Regions from separate parts of the Streptomyces sp. NPDC102274 genome, predicted to be linked through region 4. Evidence: riboswitches for the same ligand, from Rfam matches in the RefSeq annotation. Region 4 holds a riboswitch; each other region holds the start of a gene.
The links. Region 4 has a riboswitch for cobalamin ahead of ACIRQP_RS05720 (ribonucleoside-diphosphate reductase subunit alpha). Riboswitches for the same ligand answer to the same signal wherever they lie in the genome.

Region 1 (2,194 bases), on a different contig from region 4:
CGCAGCAGGGCTTCGCCGCCCAGACCAGCGCCGCGACCGTCATCCTGGCCTCCTCGCACCTGGGCTTCTCGCTCTCCACCACCCAGTCCTGCTCCGGCGCCGTGATGGGCGCGGGCCTCGGCCGCAAGGGCGGGGTGGTCCGCTGGTCGACCGCCACCCGGATGTTCATCGCCTGGGGGCTGACCCTGCCCGCGGCGGGCCTGGTCGCCGCCGGGGCCGAGTTCCTGACCGGCCAGGGCGCGTGGGGCGTCGCGGTCGTCGCCGTCCTGCTGGTCGCGGCCTCCGGGGCGATCTGGCTCGCCTCGCGCCGCCGGCCGGTCGATCACACCAACGTGAACGAGAACGAGACCGGAGCCGACGGTGCGGCGGAAGGCGCCGGGACCACCGGGCCCTCGGGCGTCGTCACCTCCGCCGTCATCCCGGCCCCTGGCCCCACGGACTCCGCGGGCGAGCCCGCGCGAACCGCCACGGTCTGAGAACCGCCTCGGTATCGAGAAGCGCCACGATGTTGAGAACCGCCACGGTGTAAGGAAGAGAAACCGCATGAACATCGACTGGGCAGCACTCGGTTCGGTCTTCGGGGTCAGCCTCGTGGCCACCGTCGCCCTCGTGGGCCTGTTCACCCTCGGCATCGTGGGCCTCGCCAAGCGGGAGACGGCGAGCGCACGGGGCGCCACCGGGTCCGTGGCACCGGCCCGCGCGGGCGCGTACATGTGCTTCGCGCTCTGCGTGACGGCCGTCGCGTACGGGATCTATCTGATCGTCGCCTGACCTCGCCGCCTGACCGGGCGACCGGAAACGACCGGAATACCCCGACCGGGGCCGGCCCCGGCGCGTCCGTCACGCGCTGGGGCCGGTTCTTCGGTGCCCGTGGGGCGAGGGTGCCGTGTGGGGCTCGGCACACTGTCCCGTCGCTGGTCAGGGATGAGTTGACGGGTGTTTGCGCTGCGTGGTGGACTTCCGGGGCCATTGACGACGGCAGAAGAGGAAGCCGGTGCGAATCCGGCGCGGTCCCGCCACTGTCACTGCGAGCCACGTCTCCAGGAGCCAGGAACTCTCGCCGCCGCATCACGTCGAACCGGGGCGCGGACCCTGAGTGAGGACATTTCGCCATGCCTGGCCGCCGTTCGGCCGTCGTGCGCGGCCGGGGTCCGGCCGCCGAGCGTGTTTTCGCCTACGGCGCCGCCGTGGGCCTCCTGGGCGATCTGCTGTTCGGCGATCCGCGCCGGGGCCATCCCGTCGCCGCGTTCGGCCGGGCGGCGACGGCCGTCGAGCGGACGCTGTGGCGCGACCACCGGGGCTGGGGCGCGCTGCACACCGCGGTATGCGCCGGAGGAGCCGCCGGGATCGCGGCGTTGGCGGCCCGGGGAGTACGGGACCGCCGCACCGCCTCCGTGGCGCTGACCGCCGCCGCCACCTGGGCCGTCGTCGGCGGCACGTCACTGGGACGCGAGGCACGGGCCATCGGCGCGGCGCTCGCCGCCGGGGACGTCGAACGGGCCAGGGAGCGGCTGCCGCATCTGTGCGGCCGTGACCCGCAGGCGCTGGACGGACAGCAGATCGCGCGGGCCGTCGTGGAGTCGGTCGCCGAGAACACCTCCGACGCGGTCGTGGGAGCGCTGGTGTGGGGGGCGGTGGCGGGGGTGCCCGGACTCGCCGGATTCCGTGCCGTGAACACACTGGACGCGATGGTGGGTCATCTCTCGCCCCGGTACCGCCGGTTCGGCTGGGCCTCGGCCCGGCTCGACGATGTCGCGGGCGGGCCGGGTGCCCGGCTGACCGCCGTACTCGCCGGTGCGCTGGCCGGCGGAGTCGGCGGCGATCCGGGCGCGGCCCTGCGGGCGGTACGGCGGGATGCCCGTAAGCATCCGAGCCCCAACGCGGGCCCGGTGGAGGCGTCGTTCGCCGGCGCGCTGGGCGTGCGGCTGGGCGGGACGCTCGCGTACGGGGGGCGGGTGGAGCACAGGCCGGTGCTGAACGGCGAGGGGCGGCCCGTCGAGGTCGCGGACATCGAACGGGCCGTACGGCTGTCGCGCCGGGTGACCGGGGCCGCCCTCGCGGTCTGTGTGGCGGGCCGTTTCGGATACGGCGCGATACGCCGTGCGGCTTCGCGCCGTACGGCCGCGAGAAGGGGGCGCGGATGAGCCGGGGCGGGCGTGGCGGGGGGCTGCTGATAGCCGGCACGACCTCCGAC
Region 2 (2,194 bases), on a different contig from region 4:
GTGCGCAACTCCCCCGTCTGCGGGAACGATCCGATGGTCGTCGTCGGCAGCAACGGCAGTCCCAGCCCGGCGCGCTGGGCCGCCGCTCGCTGCTGGTACGGCTGGGAGCGGCGGCCGTCCGCTTCCGTGACGGCCGCGGCCCGCGCGCGTACGGCCGGATCGTTGGTGAGGGCGGATCCCGCCCGCGAGGCCAGGTCGGCCCGGTTCGCGGCGAGTTCGGCCGTGATGGCGCCGGTGCCGTGCGCGAGGCCCCGGGCCAGCGTGACGACCTCCTCGGTCTTCTGCCGGGCGAAGGCGAGCCAGCGGGCGATCCACGGATCGATCTCGCGCTCGGCCGTGACATCCAGCGGGACGTGCAGCAGGGAGCAGGAGGACGCCACATCGACCTGTCCGGCGAGTCCGAGGAGCGTGCCGAGGAGCGACAGCGACTTCTCGAAGTCGTTGATCCAGACGTTGCGGCCGTTGACCACACCCGCGAGGAGACGCTTGCCGGGCACCCCGCCGACCGCCGCCAGTTCATCGAGATTCGCGACGGCGGGGCCGGTGAAGTCCAGCCCGAGCCCGTCGATGGGGGCCTTGGCCAGTACGGACAGAGCGGCCCCGAGCCGGTCGAAGTACGAGGCGACGAGCAGCTTCGGCCGGTCGGTGAGGGCGCCCAGATCCCGGTAGGCGCGGGTGACGGCGTTCAGCTCCGCCAGGGAGCGGTCCGCCACCAGGGCGGGCTCGTCCAGCTGGACCCACTCGGCGCCCGCCGCGCGCAGATCGGCGAGTACCTCCGCGTACACGGGCAGCAGCCGTTCCAGCAGCGTGAGCGGCTCGAAGCCGGCGTCGACCCCGGGGGCCGGCTTCGCCAGCAGCAGGTAGGTGACCGGACCGACCAGCACCGGTCGCGCGGTCAGCCCGAGGGCGAGGGCTTCCCGGAACTCGCCGACCTGCTTGCCGGAATCCGCGGTGAAGACGGTGTCGGGACCCAGTTCCGGCACCAGATAGTGGTAGTTCGTGTCGAACCACTTGGTCATCTCCAGCGGCGTCACCTCCCGCGTACCGCGCGCCATCGCGAAGTACCCGTCCAGGGCGTCGGCTTCGACGGCGGCGCGGTGCCTGGCGGGGATCGCGCCGACCATGACACTGGTGTCCAGGACATGGTCGTAGTACGAGAAGTCACCGGTCGGCACCTCATGGACACCGGCGTCGGCGAGCTCCCGCCAGGTGGCGCGGCGCAGTTCGGCCGCGGTGTCCCGGAGGGCGTCGGCGCCGACCCGGCCCTTCCAGTAGCCCTCGACGGCCTTCTTCAGTTCCCGGTCCGGGCCCTGACGGGGGTAGCCGTACACGGTGGCCCGTGCTTCCGCGGCTGCGGACTTCGTGGTCAAGGGACTCTCCTTCGCGAGTATGTCTCCCAAGATCCCGACGACGGACCGAAGGCGCGAAGAGGTGACAGATCAAGCGGTCCACGGCGCTGTGCCGGCGCGGCTGCCCCGCCCGATATGTACGCCGACCCGCCCTCGAGGCCACCGAGATCTCCGCGCGCACCGGTGGCGCGCGGGCAGTGGCAGGTCTTCGGACTCGCGGGCGCGTCCCGTACCCGTACGTGCGCGGACACACACGTACCGACAGGGACCCCTACTGGCCGTCGCTTCCCGGGTCCGGCTCGGACCCAGTGCTGATGACGGCGGTCGTTCCCACTCACCGCTGCGGGGCAGTCCCGGATTTCCACCGGGTTCCCTCTTACGACGCGCCTGCCCGGCTGGCAGGGCGAACCGACTGCACGAGCCACCTTAGCTCCTGTCCGGCCGATCTTCGTGGGCCGATCACCGACAGCACGGTTCGCATTCCGGCCACAGGACGGCTCCCGGCCCGTCGCCCCACCACACCTCACGCACGGGTCAGTAACTCCTCGATCAGGGCGCCCACCTGCGCGGTCTCGATCAGGAAGCCGTCGTGTCCGTACGGCGACTCGATGGTTCTGAGCCGGTCGGCCCCGGGGATGGCGGCGGCCAGCTCCGCCTGCTGGGCCGGCGGATAGAGCCGGTCGGAGTCGACCCCCGCGACCAGGGCCGGCATCCGGACCCGGCGCAGGGCGGCCGCGGCGCCACCGCGGCCCCGGCCCACGTCATGGCCGTTCATCGCTTCGGTGAGCGTCACATAACTTCCCGCGTCGAACCGGCGCACCAGCTTCGCGGCGTGATGGTCGAGA
Region 3 (2,194 bases), on a different contig from region 4:
AAGTGGACCGAGTTCTCGGCGGGCGCCAGCCCCTTTGTCCACGCCTTCGAGAAGATGGGCATCCCGCTCGCGGCCGGCATCGTCAACTTCGTGGTGCTGACCGCCGCGCTCTCCTCCTGCAACTCGGGCATGTACTCCACCGGGCGGATGCTGCGTGACCTCGCCGCCAACAGCGAGGCGCCGAAGCTCTTCGGCAGGCTCAACTCCCGCAAGACACCGGCGTTCGGCATCACCGTCTCCGTCGCCCTCATGGGCATCGGCGTGGTCCTCAACTACATCGTCCCGGAGAAGGCCTTCGGCTATGTGACGTCCGTGGCCACCGCCGCCGGTGTCTGGACCTGGATGATGATCCTGATCAGCCATATCCGCTACCGCCGCGGGGTACGGGCGGGCCTGCTGCCCGCCTCGTCGTTCCCCGCCCCGGGCGGTTCGGTGTGCAGCTGGGTCGCCGTGGGCTTCCTGGCCCTCGTCACCTGTCTGATCGCGTACGACAAGGACGCGCGGGTCTCCCTCTACGTGGGGGCGGTCTGGGCGGTCTGTCTCCTCGTCGGCTGGCAGTACCTCAAGCGCCGCACCCCGCGGACCGAGGCGGGCGCGGCCCCGGGCGACCCCACCCCGGAGTACGCCTCCGCGGAGTAACGCGGCCGAGACCCTGACGGCCCCCGGAACCGGGAAACTCCCTCCCGGATCCGGGGGCCGCACTCGTCCCTTTATATTTTCTCCATGCTCACCATTACCCAGGCCCTGCACGACAAGATCGTCGAGCACGCGCGCGCCGACCATCCCGACGAGGCGTGCGGCGTGGTCGCGGGCCCCGCCGGGACCGGCCGGGCCGAGCGGTTCATCCCCATGCTCAACGCCGCCCGCTCGCCCACCTTCTACGAGTTCGACTCGGCGGATCTGCTCACGCTCTACCGGGAGATGGACGACCGCGACGAAGAGCCGGTGATCATCTACCACTCGCACACCGCGACCGAGGCGTATCCGTCCCGTACGGACATCACATACGCCAACGAGCCGGGCGCCCACTACGTCCTCGTCTCCACCGCCGATCACGACGACGCGGGCCCCTTCCAGTTCCGCTCGTACCGCATCGTCGAGGGCGAGGTCACGGAAGAGGACGTCGAGATCGTCTGAGGCGCCCGTCGCGGCGCTGGCAAGATCTGACAAACTGAGCGCCGAACCGAGGCGGCGGGGATCAGGAAGCCGGTGTGAATCCGGCGCGGTCCCGCCACTGTGACCAGGCCCAGAGCTTGGCAGCCAGGAACTGACCTGCCGCCCTTCTCCCACCAGCCAGGGGACGCGGAAATCCCCCGGAGGAGGCCCTGTCGTGTCTGTGCCGTCCCGGCGCCGCCGTGCGCTCACGTCCGCCGTCATATCCGCCCTGCTGCTCCCGCTCACCGCCTGCGGCGGCTCCACCTCCACCTCCACGGACGCGAAGGACGGCGCGCGGGCCGCGACCGCCGCTCCCGGCTTCCCGTACACCGTCACCAACTGCGGGGTGAAAACCACCTATCAGGCGCCGCCGGAGCGGGTCGTCACCATGAACCAGCACGTCACCGAAGTGATGCTGGCGCTCGGCCTGGAGAAGTCCCTCGTCGGCACGGCCTGGCTGGACGACCGGATCCTCTCCGCCTACGAGAAGGCGTACAAGAGCGTCCCGGTGCTCGCCAAGGAGTACCCCTCCAAGGAGCGGCTGCTCGCCGCCGACCCCGACTTCGTCTACGGCGGCTACGCCAGCGCCTTCGCCGCCAAGGACGGTCGCGGCCGCGACGAGCTCCGGTCCGCCGGCATCAACACCCGGCTCAACCTGGAGAACTGCCCCAAGGACAGGACGACCCTCGACGACGTCTACCGGGAGGTCCGTGAAACGGGCCGCACCTTCGGCGTCCCCGACCGCGCCGAGAAGTGGATCGCCGCCGCCCGCACCACCGTCACGGACACCGCCGCCCTGCTCAAAGGCGTCGAGCCGCTCTCCGTCTTCGTCTACGACAGCGGCGACAAGACCGCCTTCACCGCCGGCGGCAAGGGCATCGGCAACGAACTGATCACCCGCGCCGGCGGCCGCAATGTCTTCGCCGACCTCGGCAAGTCCTTCGGCGACGCCACCTGGGAACAGGTCGTCGCCCGCAAGCCCGACGTCATCGTCGTCTACGACTACGGCTCCACCACCGTCGCCCAGAAGAAGAAGCGG
Region 4 (2,194 bases):
CTGGTGGGCGGTCTGTTCACCCGCTGGTTCCACCGCTGGGCGCTGCTCGCGGGCTGGGCCGTCGGCATGGTCTACGGCACGGCGGCCGCGTACGGCGTGGCCAGCCCGACCCAGGCGCACTTCGGGGGCTCGTCCAAGGAGATCCCCGGCCTGGGTGAGATCGGCTACATCGGCCTCACCGCGTTCGTGCTCAACCTGGTGGTGACGGTGGCGCTCACCTTCGTCCTGCGCGCGGCCAAGGCCCCGGAGGGCACGGACGAGACGAGCCCCACCGACTACACGGCGGACGCGGGCGAACCGGGCGTGAAGGTCGAACTCCCAGCACCGACGTCGGGCGGCCCGGGAGGCCGCTGACCGGTTGCCGTACGGCTGGGCCCTGTCCGGAAGGGCCGCCGGATCCCTTGGTACGCGGGGGATCCGGCGGCCCTTCCGTTGTCCGCGCGGCCACGGACAGGATGACGCACGACACAACATCTGGGGGGTGGTACCCGAGCCAGCCCCCACATGTATGCTCGACCTCGCTGTCTACGCAGGGGAATCCGGTGCGAATCCGGAACTGTCCCGCAACGGTGTGATGTGGTGTGCTTTGCCGTACCCACGAGTCCGAACACCTGCCGGCAGTGCGCCCGGTTCGACCGAACCGGACGCCGAGACGTCCGGGCCTCGTGGATGGGCCGGTGGGCGCCGTACGCCGCGCTGCCCGGATCCGGGCCGTACGCTCCGTACCGCGAGAACAAGCCCGCTCCCCTCCCGACGGCCCAGAGCCGAGCGAGGGAGAGCACCACGTGACCATCGCGCCAGCCGATCCGGCTTCAGGCATCTCCGAGGCCACCGCGCGGGCGGCCGACGGACCCGGGACCGCACTGCTGCGGACCCTGACGAACCTGACCGCCGATCTGCCCGACACCGACCCCGGAAGAGTCGCCGCCGCCGCGCTACGCGGCCGTAACGCCCGGTCGGACGAGGCCGAGCTGCGCGCGCTCGCCACCGAGGCGTCGGCGGGGCTCATCTCCGAGGACCCCGCCTACTCCCTGCTCGCGGCGAGGCTGCTGACCCGCACCATCGCCGACGAGGCCGCGGGCCAGGGCTCGGTGGCGTTCTCCGCGTCCGTCGCCGTCGGCCACCGCGAGGGCCTGATCGCGGACCGTACCGCCGCCTTCGTCATCCTCCACGCCGACTTCCTCGACGCGCTCATCGACCGGAACGCCGACGACCGCTTCGGCTACTTCGGGCTGCGTACCCTCTACAGCCGCTATCTGCTCCGCCACCCGATCACCCGCCAGGTCATCGAGACCCCGCAGCACTTCATGCTGCGCGTGGCCTGCGGACTGGCCGAGGACGAGAGCGTCCGCGCACTCGACGAGGTCGCCGCGCTCTACCGCCTGATGAGCAGGCTGGACTACCTCCCGTCCTCCCCCACCCTCTTCAACTCCGGTACGCGCCACCCGCAGATGTCCTCCTGCTATCTGCTGGACTCCCCGCTGGACGAGCTGGACTCGATCTACGACCGCTACCACCAGGTGGCGCGGCTCTCGAAGCACGCGGGCGGCATCGGCCTCTCGTACTCCCGTATCCGTTCGCGCGGTTCGCTGATCCGGGGCACCAACGGGCACTCCAACGGCATCGTCCCGTTCCTGCGCACCCTCGACTCCTCGGTCGCGGCCGTCAACCAGGGCGGCCGGCGCAAGGGCGCGGCCTGCGTCTACCTGGAGACCTGGCACGCGGATCTGGAGGAGTTCCTGGAGCTGCGCGACAACACCGGCGAGGACGCCCGCCGTACGCACAATCTGAATCTCGCGCACTGGATCCCGGACGAGTTCATGCGCCGGGTCGACTCGGACGGCGTCTGGTCCCTCTTCTCCCCCGCCGACGTGCCGGAACTGGTCGACCTGTGGGGCGACGCGTTCGACGCGCGCTACCGCGAGGCGGAGGCCGCGGGACTGGCCCGCAGGACCATCCCGGCCCGCGAGCTGTACGGCCGGATGATGCGCACCCTCGCCCAGACCGGCAACGGCTGGATGACCTTCAAGGACGCCTCGAACCGTACGGCGAACCAGACCGCCGAGCCCGGCCGTGTCGTCCACTCGTCCAATCTCTGCACGGAGATCCTGGAGGTGACGGACGACGGGGAGACGGCCGTCTGCAACCTCGGCTCCATCAACCTCGGTTCGTTCGTGCTGGAGTCGGGCGACCT

Region 1: it holds a riboswitch for cobalamin, as region 4 does, so the genes downstream of both, ACIRQP_RS00280 (cobalamin biosynthesis protein) here and ACIRQP_RS05720 (ribonucleoside-diphosphate reductase subunit alpha) in region 4, are expected to answer to the same signal.
Region 2: it holds a riboswitch for cobalamin, as region 4 does, so the genes downstream of both, metE (5-methyltetrahydropteroyltriglutamate--homocysteine S-methyltransferase) here and ACIRQP_RS05720 (ribonucleoside-diphosphate reductase subunit alpha) in region 4, are expected to answer to the same signal.
Region 3: it holds a riboswitch for cobalamin, as region 4 does, so the genes downstream of both, ACIRQP_RS12230 (ABC transporter substrate-binding protein) here and ACIRQP_RS05720 (ribonucleoside-diphosphate reductase subunit alpha) in region 4, are expected to answer to the same signal.

Annotation. Positions count from the first base shown of each region.
Region 1 is NZ_JBIWLW010000001.1:51,458-53,651, forward strand. It holds gene ACIRQP_RS00270 (anion permease) at 1-476, shown strand, start outside; gene ACIRQP_RS00275 (hypothetical protein) at 544-771, shown strand; cobalamin riboswitch at 937-1,080, shown strand; gene ACIRQP_RS00280 (cobalamin biosynthesis protein) at 1,113-2,144, shown strand; gene ACIRQP_RS00285 (cobyric acid synthase) at 2,141-2,194, shown strand, end outside.
Region 2 is NZ_JBIWLW010000008.1:257,284-259,477, forward strand. It holds gene metE (5-methyltetrahydropteroyltriglutamate--homocysteine S-methyltransferase) at 1-1,370, opposite strand, end outside; cobalamin riboswitch at 1,552-1,728, opposite strand; gene ACIRQP_RS14175 (homoserine O-acetyltransferase) at 1,873-2,194, opposite strand, start outside.
Region 3 is NZ_JBIWLW010000007.1:103,842-106,035, forward strand. It holds gene ACIRQP_RS12220 (amino acid permease) at 1-639, shown strand, start outside; gene ACIRQP_RS12225 (Mov34/MPN/PAD-1 family protein) at 724-1,137, shown strand; cobalamin riboswitch at 1,156-1,291, shown strand; gene ACIRQP_RS12230 (ABC transporter substrate-binding protein) at 1,331-2,194, shown strand, end outside.
Region 4 is NZ_JBIWLW010000003.1:254,838-257,031, reverse strand. It holds gene mctP (monocarboxylate uptake permease MctP) at 1-354, shown strand, start outside; cobalamin riboswitch at 466-634, shown strand; gene ACIRQP_RS05720 (ribonucleoside-diphosphate reductase subunit alpha) at 786-2,194, shown strand, end outside.